Regions from separate parts of the Pseudoalteromonas sp. MB47 genome, predicted to be linked through region 2. Evidence: predicted binding sites of a transcription regulator. Region 2 holds the regulator's gene; the other holds the start of a gene.
What was found. The regulator FliA, encoded in region 2, starts transcription of late flagellar genes. The targets are predictions, from matches to a motif close to CTAAAGNTNNNNNNNNNNNNGCCGATA.

Region 1: a site for FliA is predicted at 2,632-2,658, ahead of pomA (flagellar motor protein PomA). Genes of this name have one in related genera too.

What each region holds. Positions count from the first base shown of each region.
Region 1 is NZ_VFBD01000003.1:4,874-12,792, forward strand. It holds gene IMPJCBKJ_RS00315 (DNA topoisomerase III) at 1-200, opposite strand, end outside; gene IMPJCBKJ_RS00320 (hypothetical protein) at 267-743, opposite strand; gene IMPJCBKJ_RS00325 (flagellar motor protein MotB) at 874-1,797, opposite strand; gene pomA (flagellar motor protein PomA) at 1,801-2,568, opposite strand; gene xseB (exodeoxyribonuclease VII small subunit) at 2,841-3,083, shown strand; gene ispA ((2E,6E)-farnesyl diphosphate synthase) at 3,088-3,975, shown strand; gene dxs (1-deoxy-D-xylulose-5-phosphate synthase) at 4,064-5,926, shown strand; gene IMPJCBKJ_RS00350 (collagen-like protein) at 6,146-7,919, shown strand, end outside.
Region 2 is NZ_VFBD01000031.1:270,882-278,800, reverse strand. It holds gene flhB (flagellar biosynthesis protein FlhB) at 1-6, shown strand, start outside; gene flhA (flagellar biosynthesis protein FlhA) at 78-2,189, shown strand; gene flhF (flagellar biosynthesis protein FlhF) at 2,210-3,691, shown strand; gene IMPJCBKJ_RS19515 (MinD/ParA family protein) at 3,684-4,544, shown strand; gene IMPJCBKJ_RS19510 (RNA polymerase sigma factor FliA) at 4,571-5,281, shown strand; gene cheY (chemotaxis response regulator CheY) at 5,322-5,705, shown strand; gene IMPJCBKJ_RS19500 (protein phosphatase CheZ) at 5,723-6,490, shown strand; gene IMPJCBKJ_RS19495 (chemotaxis protein CheA) at 6,506-7,919, shown strand, end outside.

The DNA of each region.
Region 1 (7,919 bases), on a different contig from region 2:
GGTAAATGCTCAAATCGCCATTTTTTAAAACTTGCATCGTAATCATCGGGCTCTGCTTGCTCAAGTAAATGACCAATACACCAAGAGACACAATCTCCATTACCAAGCTCTATATAACCATCATGTTTTTTTTGTGGTTTTGGTAGAGCATCTGCAATGGCTCGTGCCAAGGATGGTTTTTCGGCAATGTAAAGTTTCATAACGCAACACTAAATACTGTTTTTATAAACAGTAGTCTAGCACAGGATTTTTAACGAAGAAACGCCTTAAGCTTGCTGGCTTCGTCGAGTAAAAAGATAGATAAGTGGTAGGTAACATACGACCACAGTACCAATATTGATTAGCGGTAGCAGGGTCTTATACATGTAAGTGCTGTAAGACAAATCCCAAAGGTGGCGGTCAACTAAACGGAACAGTTGCAAAATAGGCGCCATTATCACAACCAACTGCCCTAAAACACTTTGCCATAAGTAGACTTTATCTTTAATACCTAAGTAAGCAATGATTGCCATCCAAGCAATATCATTAAAAGCCCAAACGACATAGCGCCAAATATAAATGTCATCAAATTCACGTAAGCCGCTATGAATTAAGGTACCGTATAAAAAGAAACATGCTGTTATTACGGTAAAGTGGAATGCCTGCCAATCTTTGCGGAGGTAGAAAACGAAAATAGCAGGGCTCAGAATGAACACCCAGCTATTATTCAAAATTGAGATGGTATATACAAACCAATCAGGCAAAATTAACTAACCTTAATCTGTTTTACCATCATCGTCGCCACTACCATTACCAGGCATGTAGCTATATTTATCAACTTTTTTCATTTTTATTCTCTATTACATTTGTTAATGAGGCTTAACTTTAATTGATTTACTGCCTTACATCAATAGGTTCAGATTCGTGTGCTTTACCTTGCATAATAGAGATTTCAACACGGCGATTTCGCTTGCGATCTTCGTCGGTTACATTCGGTACTAGAGGCCTCGTTTCTGCGTGGCCGACTACCATCATACGGGACTTATCAAACCCTGGCGCTTTTTCCATTTCACTGGCAACTGCCACCGCACGTTTTGATGATAAATCCCAATTATTAGTATAAAGCTCATTCGATACTTGGAAGTCATCAGTGTGACCTGACACGGTTATTTCACCCGGCACATCTTTTAACAGCGTAGCAATATCACGAATAATAGGTTTAAATTTTGGCTGTAAAAAAGCACTACCCGATGGGAATGAACCATTCTCACGAATGCGAATAATAATTTGCTGGCCTAATGACTCGAGCTCAATCGCACCATCCATAATTTGCTGTTCTAGTTGCTGAGCAATTTTCTTCACAAGTTCATTTGTTTGTTCTTGATCAGCCGCAGAAATTGACTGTTCTAAAGCTTGTTGCTGAGCCGTACTTTGCGATTCACCACCACGTTTATTACCGCGCTGTTCTTGTCGACCACCGGCGGAGCTTTCGTCGCCAGCCTGAAACTCAAGCATTTGTTGCGTCATTTCTACGGTTTGTTGTTGAATCGTTTCAATAGGAGTAGGTTCAGGTTTACCCGGAGTGAACTCCATGGCAATGACAGAGGTTCCCTTTGGAATATCTTTTACTTCAATTTTATTTTGTACACCAAAAGCAAACTTCATGGAGCCGGCAATTTGCTTAAACTTCAGTACGTCCATTTCTGAGAAAGCAAGCAAGAGTACAAAGAAGCACATTAATAATGACATTAAATCTGCGAAGGTTCCCATCCAGGCGGGTAAACCCGGTGGTGGACATTTGCACTCTTCATCTGACATGCTCTACTCCTCGGTATCAACTTTACGTTTTGATTCGGCTAAGTAGTTTTTCAAAATACCTTCAATTACTTTCGGGTTCTGACCGTCTTGAATACCTAGCACCGCGTCAAGAATTAAGCGTTGATTAAGGGCTTCTTCGTCTTTACGCAGTTCTAGTTTTACCTGAATTGGAATAGCGACAACGTTTGCTAAGAAAGCACCATAGAGAGTTGTTAAAAGGGCAACTGCCATTGCTGGGCCGATTGCCTTTGGGTCATCCATGTTTGATAACATAGCAACCAGACCGATTAGCGTACCGATCATACCCATTGCAGGAGCAATATCGGCAAGTGATTTGAATAAACCAGCACCGAGTTCATGACGGTTAGCAGTAAGAGAAATATCTTTTTGCAGCGTGGCGCGAACGACATCAGCATCATGACCATCCACTAACATATCGACCCCTTTACGCATAAAACCGTTAGGGATTTCAGCTTCTTCTAATGCTAAGAAGCCACCTTTACGTGCTGAATCAGCTAATTCTACTGCTTTTTCAATTAATTCTTCCGGAGATTCGATTTTGAACATAAAAGCTTTTGCTGCCACTTTACCTATGCCCAAAAATTGCCCCATGGTGAAATTTGATAATACAATAAAAATCGAACCACCAAATACAATGACCACCGAAGGCGTGTTGTAAAACATTGCAACTTGGCCATCACTACTTAACACCATCGACATAGCAATTAAGCCTATGGCACCAAGAATACCTATTATGGTTGCTAAATCCACATACCCCTCCAGAGGAACAATTACACGATACACTCAAGTATCAAATTTTTATTATTAACTGCTTATCGGCAAGCAGTTGAAATACTTAAATCATTAAATGAATTAATTTTATTTTAATGTAAGATTTTTAAGCTACAAGTTTAAGCTGTATTTAAAATCGTAAAAATAGCATACTAAAAATGAATTATGCGTAAAAAAACACATCATTCTTTGACCTAGTTTAGCATTCCCCCTAAAATTGGCCTCACTTTCTAACAGCTATCGAGGCCACAATGGCAACAAAGAAACCAGAAAACTTAAGCTTTGAAGAAGCACTGGATGAATTATCTCAAATTGTTGCACAAATGGAGCAAGGTGAATTGTCACTGGAACAATCACTAAAACAATTTGAACGCGGCATTGCGCTAGCAAACGCTTCGTCTGGTAAGTTACAACAAGCCGAACAAAAAGTTGCCATTTTAATGGGTAACGATAGCCAAGCGCCTCTTAGCAATTTTGATTCAAACTTGGACTAATTAAGTGCAATTAAAAGAACAATTACAACGCGCTCGTGAAGACGTTGAAGCACATTTAAATCGCTATTTTGAACAGCCACTTAATACCGAAAAAAACATCAAAGAAGCCACCCACTACGGTGTTCTAAATGGTGGTAAACGCTTACGTCCTTACCTTGTATATGCAACGGGCCGGATGATGGGCGCGGACAAGGCCGATCTTGATATTCTTGCCGCCGCTATTGAGTGTATTCATAGCTATTCTTTAGTTCATGATGACTTACCAGCAATGGATGATGATGACTTAAGACGTGGCCGCCCTACCTGTCATATTGTCTATGGCGAAGCACAAGCCATACTCGCAGGTGATGCCTTACAAACACTGGCATTTGATTTAATTGCCAATCATCAATTTGCTGTTTCTGCGAGCCAGCAAGTAAAAATGATTGCCTCATTAAGCAAAGCCTCAGGTATTGAAGGTATGGTAGGTGGGCAAGCACTGGATATTGAAGCGACCGATAAAGAAATTACAGTTGCTCAGCTAGAGCGCATTCATCAGCTAAAAACGGGTGCCTTGCTTAATTGTGCAATTACACTCGGTGCATTGAGTGCAAAAAGCTGTGATGAACATACACTCGCGCAATTAAACATGTTTGGCCAAGCAATTGGACTGGCTTTTCAGGTACAAGACGATATCCTTGATGTAGAAGCTGATACTGAAACATTAGGTAAGCCACAGGGTTCCGATGTTGCTGCAAACAAAGCAACCTACCCTGCTTTATTAGGGATGGCAGGCGCAAAGCAAAAAGCACAAGATTTGCTGGCTCAAGCCCATCAAGCTCTTGAGGCTATTGATTACGACACCAGCGAATTGGCGAGTCTTGCAAGCTATATTGTTGAACGCAATTATTAATACCTAAAAAGAAAGACAAAATAACTAAAAAATCGGAGCGGCAATCGGCTATAATGCACTCTGGTTAGCGAAGGATGTATAAAAAATCATGACACTTGATAGTAGCAAGTATCCATTATTAAGTTTGGTTGACGAACCAGCACAACTGCGTGATTTAGCGCAAGACAAGTTACCTGCGTTTAGTAAAGAGTTACGCAAATACCTACTTAACTCGGTTTCGCAAAGTAGTGGTCATCTAGCATCAGGTTTAGGCACTGTTGAGTTAACAGTTGCACTGCATTATGTTTATAACACTCCTGAAGATCGTTTAGTATGGGATGTGGGTCATCAAGCATACCCGCATAAAATCTTAACGGGTCGTCGTGACCAAATGCATACTATTCGTCAAAAAGACGGTTTGCACCCATTCCCATTCCGTGAAGAAAGCCCATACGATACTTTCAGTGTTGGTCATTCGAGCACCTCAATTTCAGCAGCCTTAGGTATGGCCATTGCTGCAGAAAAAGAAGGTAAAGATCGTAAAACCGTTGCTGTTATTGGCGATGGTGCGATCACTGCTGGTATGGCATTTGAAGCAATGAATCACATGGGTGATGTTAATCCTAATGTGTTAATTATCTTAAACGATAATGAAATGTCGATTTCAGAAAACGTAGGTGCACTCAATAACCACTTTGCCCGAATTTTATCTGGCAGCTTCTACACCAATATTCGTGAAGGCAGTAAAAAGCTCCTTTCTGGTTTACCGCCTGTGAAAGAACTTGCTAGCCGCATGGAAGAGCACCTAAAAGGAATGGTCATTCCGGGTACGTTCTTTGAAGAGTTAGGCCTAAATTACATCGGCCCAATTGATGGTCATGATGTAAATATGTTGGTTGATACCTTACGTAATATGCGTAACCTTAAAGGCCCACAGTTACTACATATTAAAACGCAAAAAGGTAAAGGTTATAAGCCTGCTGAAGCGGATCCAATTGGCTACCACGGCGTACCAAAATTTGATCCGAGCATGTCGAAATTACCAAAATCAAAACCGGGTGCTGCCACATTCTCAAATGTGTTTGGTGACTGGTTATGCGATATGGCAGCCCAAGACGACAAGCTAATGGCAATTACCCCTGCGATGCGTGAAGGTTCAGGCATGGTGCGTTTTTCAAAAGAGTATCCTGCGCAATACTTTGATGTGGCGATTGCTGAACAACATGCTGTAACGCTTGCAGCAGGCCTTGCTTGTGAAGGGTTGAAGCCTGTTGTTGCTATTTATTCAAGCTTTTTACAACGCGCTTACGATCAACTTATCCACGATGTAGCATTACAAAACTTACCTGTTTTATTCGCTATTGACCGTGCAGGTATTGTTGGTGCTGATGGTGAAACTCACCAAGGCGCCTATGACTTAAGTTTTATGCGCTGTATTCCTAATATGATTATTATGGCGCCAAGCGACACTAACGAGTGCCGCCAAATGCTTTACACTGGCTACCAATGCAATCAACCTGTCGCTGTTCGTTACCCACGTGGTAGTGCCGGCAATTGTGATGTTGAATCAACAATGAGTGCGATTGAAATCGGTAAAGCGCGTAGTATCAAACAAGGTAGTAAAGTGGCCATCTTGTCGTTTGGTACGCTGTTAGAGAGCGCCAAAGTAGCCGCAGATGAGCTAAATGCAACAGTGATTGATATGCGCTTTATCAAACCACTTGATACTGAAGCTATTAATGAGTTACTTAGCAGCCATGATGTCATTGTTACTTTAGAAGACAATGCCATTGCAGGCGGTGCTGGTTCTGCTGTGAATGAATATTTGGCTGCAATCAAAGCCGATGTGACTATCTTAAATTTAGGTATTCCAGATGAGTTCATTAAGCATGGCACACAAGATGAAATGCACGCTGAGATGGGCCTAGATGCCAATGGCATCTTAACTCGCATTAAAGAGTTCATGGCTTAAAAACTATACGCAATTCATTAAAAAGGAGCCTCATGGCTCCTTTTTTATTATTTAAAACCATACACATAAAAAATAACTTACCTATTTTCTATTTTCTTGCATCCAATATCTTTAGCTAGCCGTTTATTCATTGAGGTTAACTCGTGAGCACGTATTTTGTCGTTAAACAATACAGGTTGTTTGTTCACATTTGATGGAATATTTAAAAGGTATAGACAAATGAATACGATTAAAAGTAAAGCTATTAAAGATCAACAACTCGCTAATTCAAAACTATCTAAGGTCATGTTTTCTGCCATTGCTCTTGCTGTGATGCTGGGTATTACAGGGTGTGATGGAGATGATGGTAAAGATGGTGCTATGGGAGCTCAAGGTGCAGCAGGGCTAGATGGTACTAATGGTGTCGATGGCCAAAATGGCGCTGATGGTCAAAATGGCGCTGATGGTATGAATGGCAACGATGGCGCTCCTGGCTTTGCATCAGCAACATTTATATTAGCGAACAATGGCTCAGATAATGCGGGCACTATCAACCTCATTGATCAAAATGCCGCTAAACTCACAACATTTAATACTGGTGCTAATGAAGGTGTTGTTTTCGATAGCTTAGGTAATTTAGTGCAAGCTGCTGATTCTGGAAATGGAGCACTGAGTACCGTATGCCAAGTGTTAAACCGTGCAGATGGCATGTACACCAATAATATTGATCGTACATTAACTGGCACAAACACCACACTTGTAAATCCGAAGGGCATACATATCTCTAATAAATATGGTCTTGTTTTTATTGCTGATTTCAATGCTATGCAAGTAACTGTATTTGGTAAAGAAGCTGCAGGCGATGTAGCACCATTAGCAACAACGGTAACTGATGCAACACCATGGGATCTTACGTACGATGAAAATAATGATCGTCTTTACGTCGCACTAACTAATGGTGATGTTGCTGTTTACGACAGTTATGTAATGGGTGGTTTTGCTGCAACACCAACTCGAACCATTACACCAAGTGATGAAACTGGTACAAAAATCTCAGTCAATATTCATGGTATTGCTTTAGATATGACTAGTAACAAGCTTGTGCTGTCTGATGTAGGTAGTGCATCTGATGCAACAGATGGTGCACTCTTTGTCATTTCAAATGCTGCTCAAGCAGATGGTATGGTAGCGGTTGACCGTCATATAGCAGGCCCAATGTCTATGCTCGGTAACCCTGTGGATATAAGTCTTACTGGCAGCGACTTGCGTGTGGCTGAAAAATCAAATGATGCAGTTTTAGTATTTAGTAATATATTTGCAGGCGAAAGTGGTGATGTATCACCAGATCTCATCACGCCAACAACAAAACCTGAATCAATAACAGAAACCGTTATGCATAATAATATGCAAGATAGCTCTGATAGTATTATGGTTAACATGCCCCTGCTCGGTGTAGCTGTTAGTAGTAATCCAGGAACAGTAGGTCCGACAACAGGTCAAATTAGTCGTTTAAACGCACCTTTAACAGCCGAACTGGCAACGTATAATGCAAATCAAACAATTGAAAGTGTGGCATTTGATAAGTCTGGCACCAGCTATGCAACATTTGATGATGCAGTTACATCGATGGGTGGTATCGTTATTTCAAACAAGGTTGCAACACAGCGTAACGGCGAAAGTTACGCAACCAACCAAGATAGAACAATCATGGGAGCAAGTACTGGTATTATCTCACCAAAAGGTATTGATATAGCTTCAGATACGGGCATGATTTTTGTTGCTGAATTTAATGCAACAACGCCTGGTGTTCTCATTTTCTCTAGCTGCGCAACAGGTGATGTAAGCCCATTAATGACCCTAACACCCAGTGCTAGTGCACGCCCTTGGGATGTAGACTATGATCCATCAACTGACAGAGCATTTGTTGCACTTACCAATGGCACTATTGCTGTTTTTGATGAAGTGAAAAGCAAGTGGATGTCAGGTATGACAACCATTACAGGTGAAGATCGTT
Region 2 (7,919 bases):
TACTAAACAGTAAATTTATAACTTGGAATAGTTATTGCAAATTCCGTGTAGTGTCAATTTTTTGAAATTGTTGAATTATGGAATTTAAAGCGGTATTACAACAACTTAACAGAGATAAAAAAGAATATGCGAAGGGTATCGGCACGCCGTTAATGGTACTTGCTGCGCTGGGTATGGTGATTTTACCCCTGCCGCCATTTCTTTTAGATATTCTATTTTCGTTTAATATCGCGTTAGCACTGGTGGTGTTACTGGTTACAGTTTACACCATGAAACCCCTTGAATTTGGTATGTTCCCTGCGGTTCTACTGATTGCAACCATCATGCGCTTAGCGCTGAATGTCGCCAGTACCCGTGTAGTATTACTCGAAGGTCATAACGGCGGTGATGCAGCCGGTAAAGTTATCGAGGCCTTTGGTTCGGTGGTTATCGGCGGTAACTATGCAGTTGGTTTAGTGGTCTTCCTGATTTTAATCATTATTAACTTTGTGGTTATCACCAAAGGTGCAGGTCGTATTTCTGAAGTATCAGCTCGCTTTACTCTTGATGCAATGCCGGGTAAACAAATGGCGATTGATGCTGATTTAAACGCTGGTTTTATCAGTGCAGAGCAAGCCCGTGAACGCCGTGAAGAGGTTACCCGCGAAGCCGATTTCTATGGTTCAATGGATGGTGCGAGTAAGTTCGTAAAAGGTGATGCAATAGCGGGTATCGTTATTCTAGTGATTAACATCGTTGGTGGTTTATTTGTTGGTATGATCCAACATGATTTATCGTTCAGCCGTGCGATGGAAGTGTACACCTTGCTAACCATTGGTGATGGTCTAGTTGCACAACTGCCTTCATTGTTACTGTCAATCGGTACTGCAATCGTTGTTACCCGTCAAAATGAATCGCACAACATGGGCGACCAAGTTAAGACTCAGCTAGGTAACGAAAAGTCTTTGTATATCGCATCAGGTATTTTGATCATCATGGGTCTAGTGCCAGGTATGCCGCATATTGCATTTTTAAGCTTAGGTGGATTACTGGGTTACCTTGCTTACTTCACGCAACAACAAAAAGCCAAAGCAGAAGCCGAAAAAGCAGAGCAAGAAGCAAATGGAGGTGCACCAGGAACAGGTGTTGCTAATAAACAAGAGCAAAAAGAACTGGGTTGGGATGATGTTCAACAGGTTGACGTTATTGGTTTAGAAGTGGGTTATCGCTTAATTCCACTTGTTGACCAATCTCAAGGTGGTGAACTATTAAATCGTATCAAAGGTGTGCGTAAGAAATTGTCTCAGGAACTTGGTTTCTTGGTACCTCCTGTGCATATCCGCGATAACTTAGAGCTTGACCCAAATGCTTATAGAATCACTATGATGGGGGTTTCAAGCGGTGAGGGTGAGCTTAAGCATGGTGATGAGTTAGCGATTAATCCAGGCCAAGTATTTGGTCCAATCAAAGGGGTTGCCACAAAAGACCCTGCATTCGGATTAGATGCGGTTTGGATCAAACCAGATCAAAAAGATGAAGCACAATCACTTGGCTACACAGTCGTTGATTCAGCAACTGTGGTTGCAACTCATATTAGTCAGTTACTTACTAATAGCGCAGCTTTACTGCTTGGTCATGAAGAAGTGCAAAACTTATTAGATATGTTAGCGAAGAGTCATCCACGTTTAGTTGAAGGACTGGTTCCTGACGTATTACCACTCACTACTATCGTAAAAGTGCTACAAAACCTACTCAATGAAGGGGTGGCAATTCGCGATATGCGCTCGATTGTTCAAACTCTTGTTGAGTATGGCCCACGTAGCCAAGACCCAGATGTACTAACGGCTGCAGTGAGAATTTCACTACGCAGACTGATTGTTCAAGACGCTGTTGGTATGTCTTCTGAGATCCCTGTCATAACCTTGGCGCCTGAGTTGGAACAGATGTTGCATCAGTCACTTCAGAATGCAGGTGACGAAGGTGCCGGAATAGAGCCAGGCCTTGCAGAGCGACTTCAACAATCATTGAATGAAGCGCACCAAAACCAAGAAATGGCCGGCGAACCTTCGATACTGTTAACGTCAGGAATGTTACGGACTGTGCTATCTCGCTTCGTTAAGTACACCATCCCAGGTTTAAGGGTGATGTCTTACCAAGAGGTACCAGACGAAAGACAGATTAAGATTGTCAGCTCAGTAGGCCAACAATAGGATAGTAAAGGGGTTGAACCATGAAAATTAAACGTTTTTTTGCTAAAGATATGCGCACTGCACTGAAAGAAGTGAAAGATGAGTTAGGTGTTGATGCGGTTATTATGTCGAACAAAAAGCTTGCTAACGGCGTTGAAATCGTTGCAGCTGTTGATTACGACAAAGCAGCCCCGAAAGCCGAAGCTAAACCAGCAGTGGCACAATCAGCACCTGCACCACAGCATAACTTTGTTAAACCTGAGCCAATGCGTGCTAAACCTGAGCCGCAAGCGAAAGTTGCTGATAGCCTACAAGCGTTACTTGAGCGTCAAGCCCCACGCCCTCGTTCGCCAGAGCTTGCGTCAATGTTTAGTCAATCTGGTATTGATACGAGTGAACACTATCAACCAAAAGAGCCAAGCTTTGAGCAGCAACAGCCTGAATATAAGCAAGCTCCTCGTTATCAATCGCAGGCAGCACCTCGTGTACAAACTCAAGCACATAGCTTAGGTTTTGATGACGATTTAGATTCTGGTTTTGATGATTTAGATTCACCAGCCGAGCACAAAAACTCAGCACCTGCGAATCAATCAGAAATGACGACCATGCGGGAAGAAATGAATGCGATTCGTCAATTACTTGAACACCAAGTATCTGGCTTAATGCAACAAGATATGGCTCGCCGCGATCCGACTCGTGCATGTATGATTGACCGCTTAGCGGGTATGGGCATTGAACGTGATGTTGCTGAGCAAATGGCCTGTTTCATTCCTGACGACGTATCACGTCAACAAGCGTGGCAAGCATTACTGCAAATGGTTGAAAACCAAATGCATACAACGAATAACGAAATCCTACGTCAAGGTGGTGTATTCGCATTAGTGGGCCCAACGGGTGTTGGTAAAACAACGACTGTTGCGAAATTAGCTGCACTGGGTGCACAAAAATATGGTGCTGATAAAGTGGCGTTGATCACCACTGATACATATAGAATTGGTGCCTACGAACAATTGGCTACTTATGGTCGTATTATTGGCTGTGGTGTTAAGCAGGTAAAAGATGCGAATGAATTAGCTGAAGTGCTATACCATTTACGTAATAAGCGTCTAGTATTAATAGATACAGCGGGTATGAGCCAACGTGATTTACGTTTAACTGAGCAATTAAACACCCTAATGCGTAATCAGCGTGTTGATATTCGTAGTTATTTAGTATTAAGTGCGACAGCACAGATAAATGTGTTGCAAGAAACCGTAAGACACTTTAAAAAGGTTCATCTAAGTGGCTGTATCTTCACTAAATTGGATGAATCTTTAAGTTTAGGTGAGATTATTAGTATAGCGATTCAAAATCGCCTGCCAATAGGGTATCTTACTAACGGTCAGCGTGTTCCTGAAGATATTCGCGTAGCGAATGCTGAAAAACTAGTGAAAAAAGCTGAACAATTGTATTTAAAACGAGCAAAAGCACAACATTCACGACGTCAAGCAGTAGCGTCGAACACAGTAGGGATGTATGATTAACACAGTATTAGATCAAGCAAGCGGCCTGCGCAAAATGAATCAAAATAATAATAGTGGCGTTAAAGTTATCGCTGTGACTGGCGGTAAAGGTGGAGTGGGTAAAACCAATGTTTCACTCAACACCGCAATCGCATTAGGGCAGCAAGGAAATCGTGTATTAGTACTAGATGCCGATTTAGGTTTGGCAAACTGTGACGTGATGCTTGGCCTTCGTGTTGAACGTAACTTATCTCATGTTTTGTCAGGCGAGTGTGAGCTTGACGAAATTCTCGTTGAAGGTCCTGCAGGTATAAAAATTGTACCAGCGACGTCTGGTTCGCAAAGCATGGTGGAATTAACACCATCTGAGCATGCAGGTCTTATTCGCGCTTTTAGCGAGTTAAACACCGAGTTTGATATTTTAATTGTCGATACCGCCGCAGGTATTTCTGACATGGTATTAAGCTTTTCTCGTGCAGCCCAAGATGTTGTTGTGGTTGTATGTGATGAACCTACCTCAATTACCGATGCTTATGCGCTTATTAAAGTGCTTAGCCGTGAGCATGGCGTATATAAATTTAAAATTGTTGCTAATATGGTGCGCAGTTTGCGTGAAGGGCAAGAATTATTTGCTAAACTTTCAAAAGTAACGGATCGCTTTTTAGACGTTTCAATGGAGTTGGTAGCTACCATTCCTTATGACGAGAACATGCGTAAATCTACGCGACGCCAAAAGGTGATTGTTGAATTATTTCCAAACTCACCAGCTGCGGTGGCGTTTAAAACATTAGCAACAAAAGCAGTTAAGTGGCCGATCCCTAATCAACCTTCTGGCCATTTAGAATTTTTCATTGAAAAACTAGTAAACGGCTAACTATGACAACATCGGTGAATAAAGCGATGGGATATCAATCAGCACAAAACTTAAATGCGATTGTTGAAAAACATGCCTCTTTAGTTAAAAAAGTGGCGTGCCATCTAATTGCTCGTTTACCTGCCAGTGTCCAACTCGATGATTTAATTCAATCAGGCATGATAGGCCTAATTGAAGCATCAAAAAACTTTGATGCTAGCAAAGGGGCTAGTTTCGAAACTTTCGCTGGAATTCGTATTCGTGGTGCGATGTTAGACGAAATTCGTAGAGGTGACTGGGCACCACGCTCAGTTCACCGAAATGCTCGCCTTGTGGCTGAAACCATTTCCGAATTAGAAAGCACGCTAAATCGTGAACCTAAAGATACAGAAGTCGCTGAAAAACTTGATATAACGCTCGATGAGTACCATCATATTCTACATGATGTAAATTCTAGTAAAGTATTAGGTATAGAGGACTTAGGCGTTGATGAAGACGTGATTACACCTGTAGGTCAGGATTTAGGACTAGACAAACCGTTTAATAACGTTAAAAATGAGCGGTTTAACCAGTCTCTATTAACGGCTATCCAATCGTTACCAGAAAGAGATGCACTTGTTTTGTCTTTGTACTACAACGACGAAATGAACTTAAAAGAAATAGGACACATACTCGATGTTAGTGAATCGCGTGTGAGTCAGATACATGGTCAGGCGATGATTAAGCTCAAAGCAAAAATCAATGACTGGATTAATTAGTAGTAAGTAAATATAGGTTCAAACCTCACCGGAGGATGTTTTGGATAAAAACATGAAAATTCTTGTTGTTGATGATTTTTCTACAATGAGACGTATCATTAAAAATCTATTAAGGGATTTAGGTTTTACCAATGTGCAGGAAGCTGACGATGGGTCAACAGCATTGCCAATGCTACAAAATCAAGAATTTGATTTTGTTGTAACAGATTGGAACATGCCAGGTATGCAAGGCATTGATTTGTTAAGAGCAATTCGTGCTGATGATAGCCTTAAGCATATTCCTGTATTAATGGTGACAGCTGAAGCGAAAAAAGAACAAATTGTTGCTGCTGCTCAAGCGGGTGTTAATGGCTATATCGTTAAACCATTCACTGCTGCGACACTTAAAACCAAATTGGAAAAAGTGTTTGAACGTTTAGGTTAATCTAAGGGGAGAGGCTTATGTCAGCACTAGCTGCGCCTCAAATAAGTTTAGAGCAAGCTCGTCAACTTGTTGAGTTTCTTGAAAATGGTGAACAAGAAAAAGCTGATCAGCTGATACTTGAAACAGCATCAAAAGAACAATCAGAGCTGTTTGCTGAAATCGGTAAACTGACGCGACAATTACATGAAGCGCTAAAAAACTTTGATCTAGATACTCGTCTTTCAGATTTAACTACCGATGCGATCCCAGACGCTAAGCAGCGCTTAAATTATGTTATGGAAATGACAGAAAGCGCCGCTAACAAAACCATGGATGCAGTTGAAGCTAGTTTACCTATAGCGCAACAACTTGCAGATGAAATAGCGACGATTAAACCAACGTGGGATCGTTTAATGAGCCGAGAAATAGAGCTCGGTGAGTTTAAAAAGCTATGTCATAGCTTAGATAATTTTATGAATAACTCGCATACTAAAACCGATGAGCTACAGGGCTTGATGACCAATGTGCTGATGGCACAGGACTATCAAGATTTGACGGGGCAAGTAATCCGTCGCGTCATTGAGTTAGTGCGAGAAGTAGAAGACAGTTTAATTAATCTCTTAACTGTGTTTGGCAGTCAAGAAGATGGTCATCAACAACAAGAAAAACAGGCCATAGAAAAAGCACCTGCGACAAGTGATACACTAGCAGGTCCTGAAGGGCCGATTATTGATAAAGACTCTCGTGATGATGTTGTCTCAGGACAAGATGAAGTCGATGATCTATTATCAAGTCTGGGCTTCTAAGAGGAGAGTAGCTGCATGAGCTTTGAAGTCGATGAAGATATTTTACAGGATTTCCTTGTTGAGGCAGGAGAAATCTTAGAGCTTTTGTCAGAGCAATTAGTTGAGCTTGAGAACAATCCCGAAGACAAAGATCTCTTAAACGCCATTTTTAGAGGCTTCCACACTGTCAAAGGCGGTGCAGGCTTTTTAAGCATGACTGAACTTGTTGATGCGTGTCACGGTGCAGAGAATGTTTTCGATTTATTACGCCAAGGTGTTCGCAGTGTCACTCCTGAGCTTATGGATGTTATTTTACAAGCTCTGGATACCATCAACGAAATGTTCGCAACGATTCAAAATCGTGAGCAACCAGAGCCTGCAGATCCTGCGCTTCTAGACGTTCTTCATAAATTAAGCCAACCACCTACAGCGGAAGAGCTTGCAGGTGAAGATGTATCAGTAGCAGACGATGTAGCAGTTGCACCTGAAGAACCTGCTGTTGAAGAGGCTGTTGTTGATGCACCTGAAGTAACAGCTAACACGGCAGCAGACAATATTGATGAAGATGATCCATTTGCGTTTGATATGTTGTTTGATGGCGGCGGTCTTGCTGATAGTAAGGCAGAACCACAGAATATTGATGAAATTACTGAAGATGAGTTTGAAAGCCTCCTCGATGAATTACATGGTAAAGGTCAAGGGCCAGCAGCGGCTGCTCCTGAAGCTATTAGCAGTGATAGTGATGATATCACCGATGATGAATTCGACAGTTTATTAGACGAATTACATGGTGTTGGTAATTTTGGTGAAGTAAAACAAGAAAATATAGCCAAACCTGAAACAGTAAAACCTGCACAACCAACTCCTCAAGCACCAGCAGTAGATACTACAAGCAGTGACTCAGACGATGAAATTAGCGATGACGAGTTTGAGGCGTTGCTTGATGAATTACATGGTAAAGGTACAGCTCCACAGTCTTTAGAAACGGCTGCGCCAGAAAAAGCGCCTGAACCACCTAAAGCTGAACCTGCAAAACCGGCACAGCCTGCAGCATCAAAACCGGCACCTACTCCTAAGCCTGCCGCAGCTGCACCTAAACCGGCTCCAGCTCCTGCAAAAGCACCAGCTGCTTCTGCTGCACCGAAAAAAGCGCCACCACCACAAGCTGAAACAACGGTTCGTGTTGATACCAAGCGCTTGGACGAAATCATGAACATGGTGGGTGAGCTGGTATTAGTACGCAACCGTTTGGTTAGCCTTGCAAATAACAGTAACAGCGAATCAATGGGTAAAGCCATCTCTAATTTAGATGTGGTAACTGCAGACCTGCAAGGTGCGGTGATGAAAACCCGCATGCAGCCAATTAAGAAAGTATTTGGCCGCTTCCCACGCGTTGTGCGTGACTTAGCTCGCAGCTTGAAAAAAGACATTAACCTGCAGCTGGTTGGTG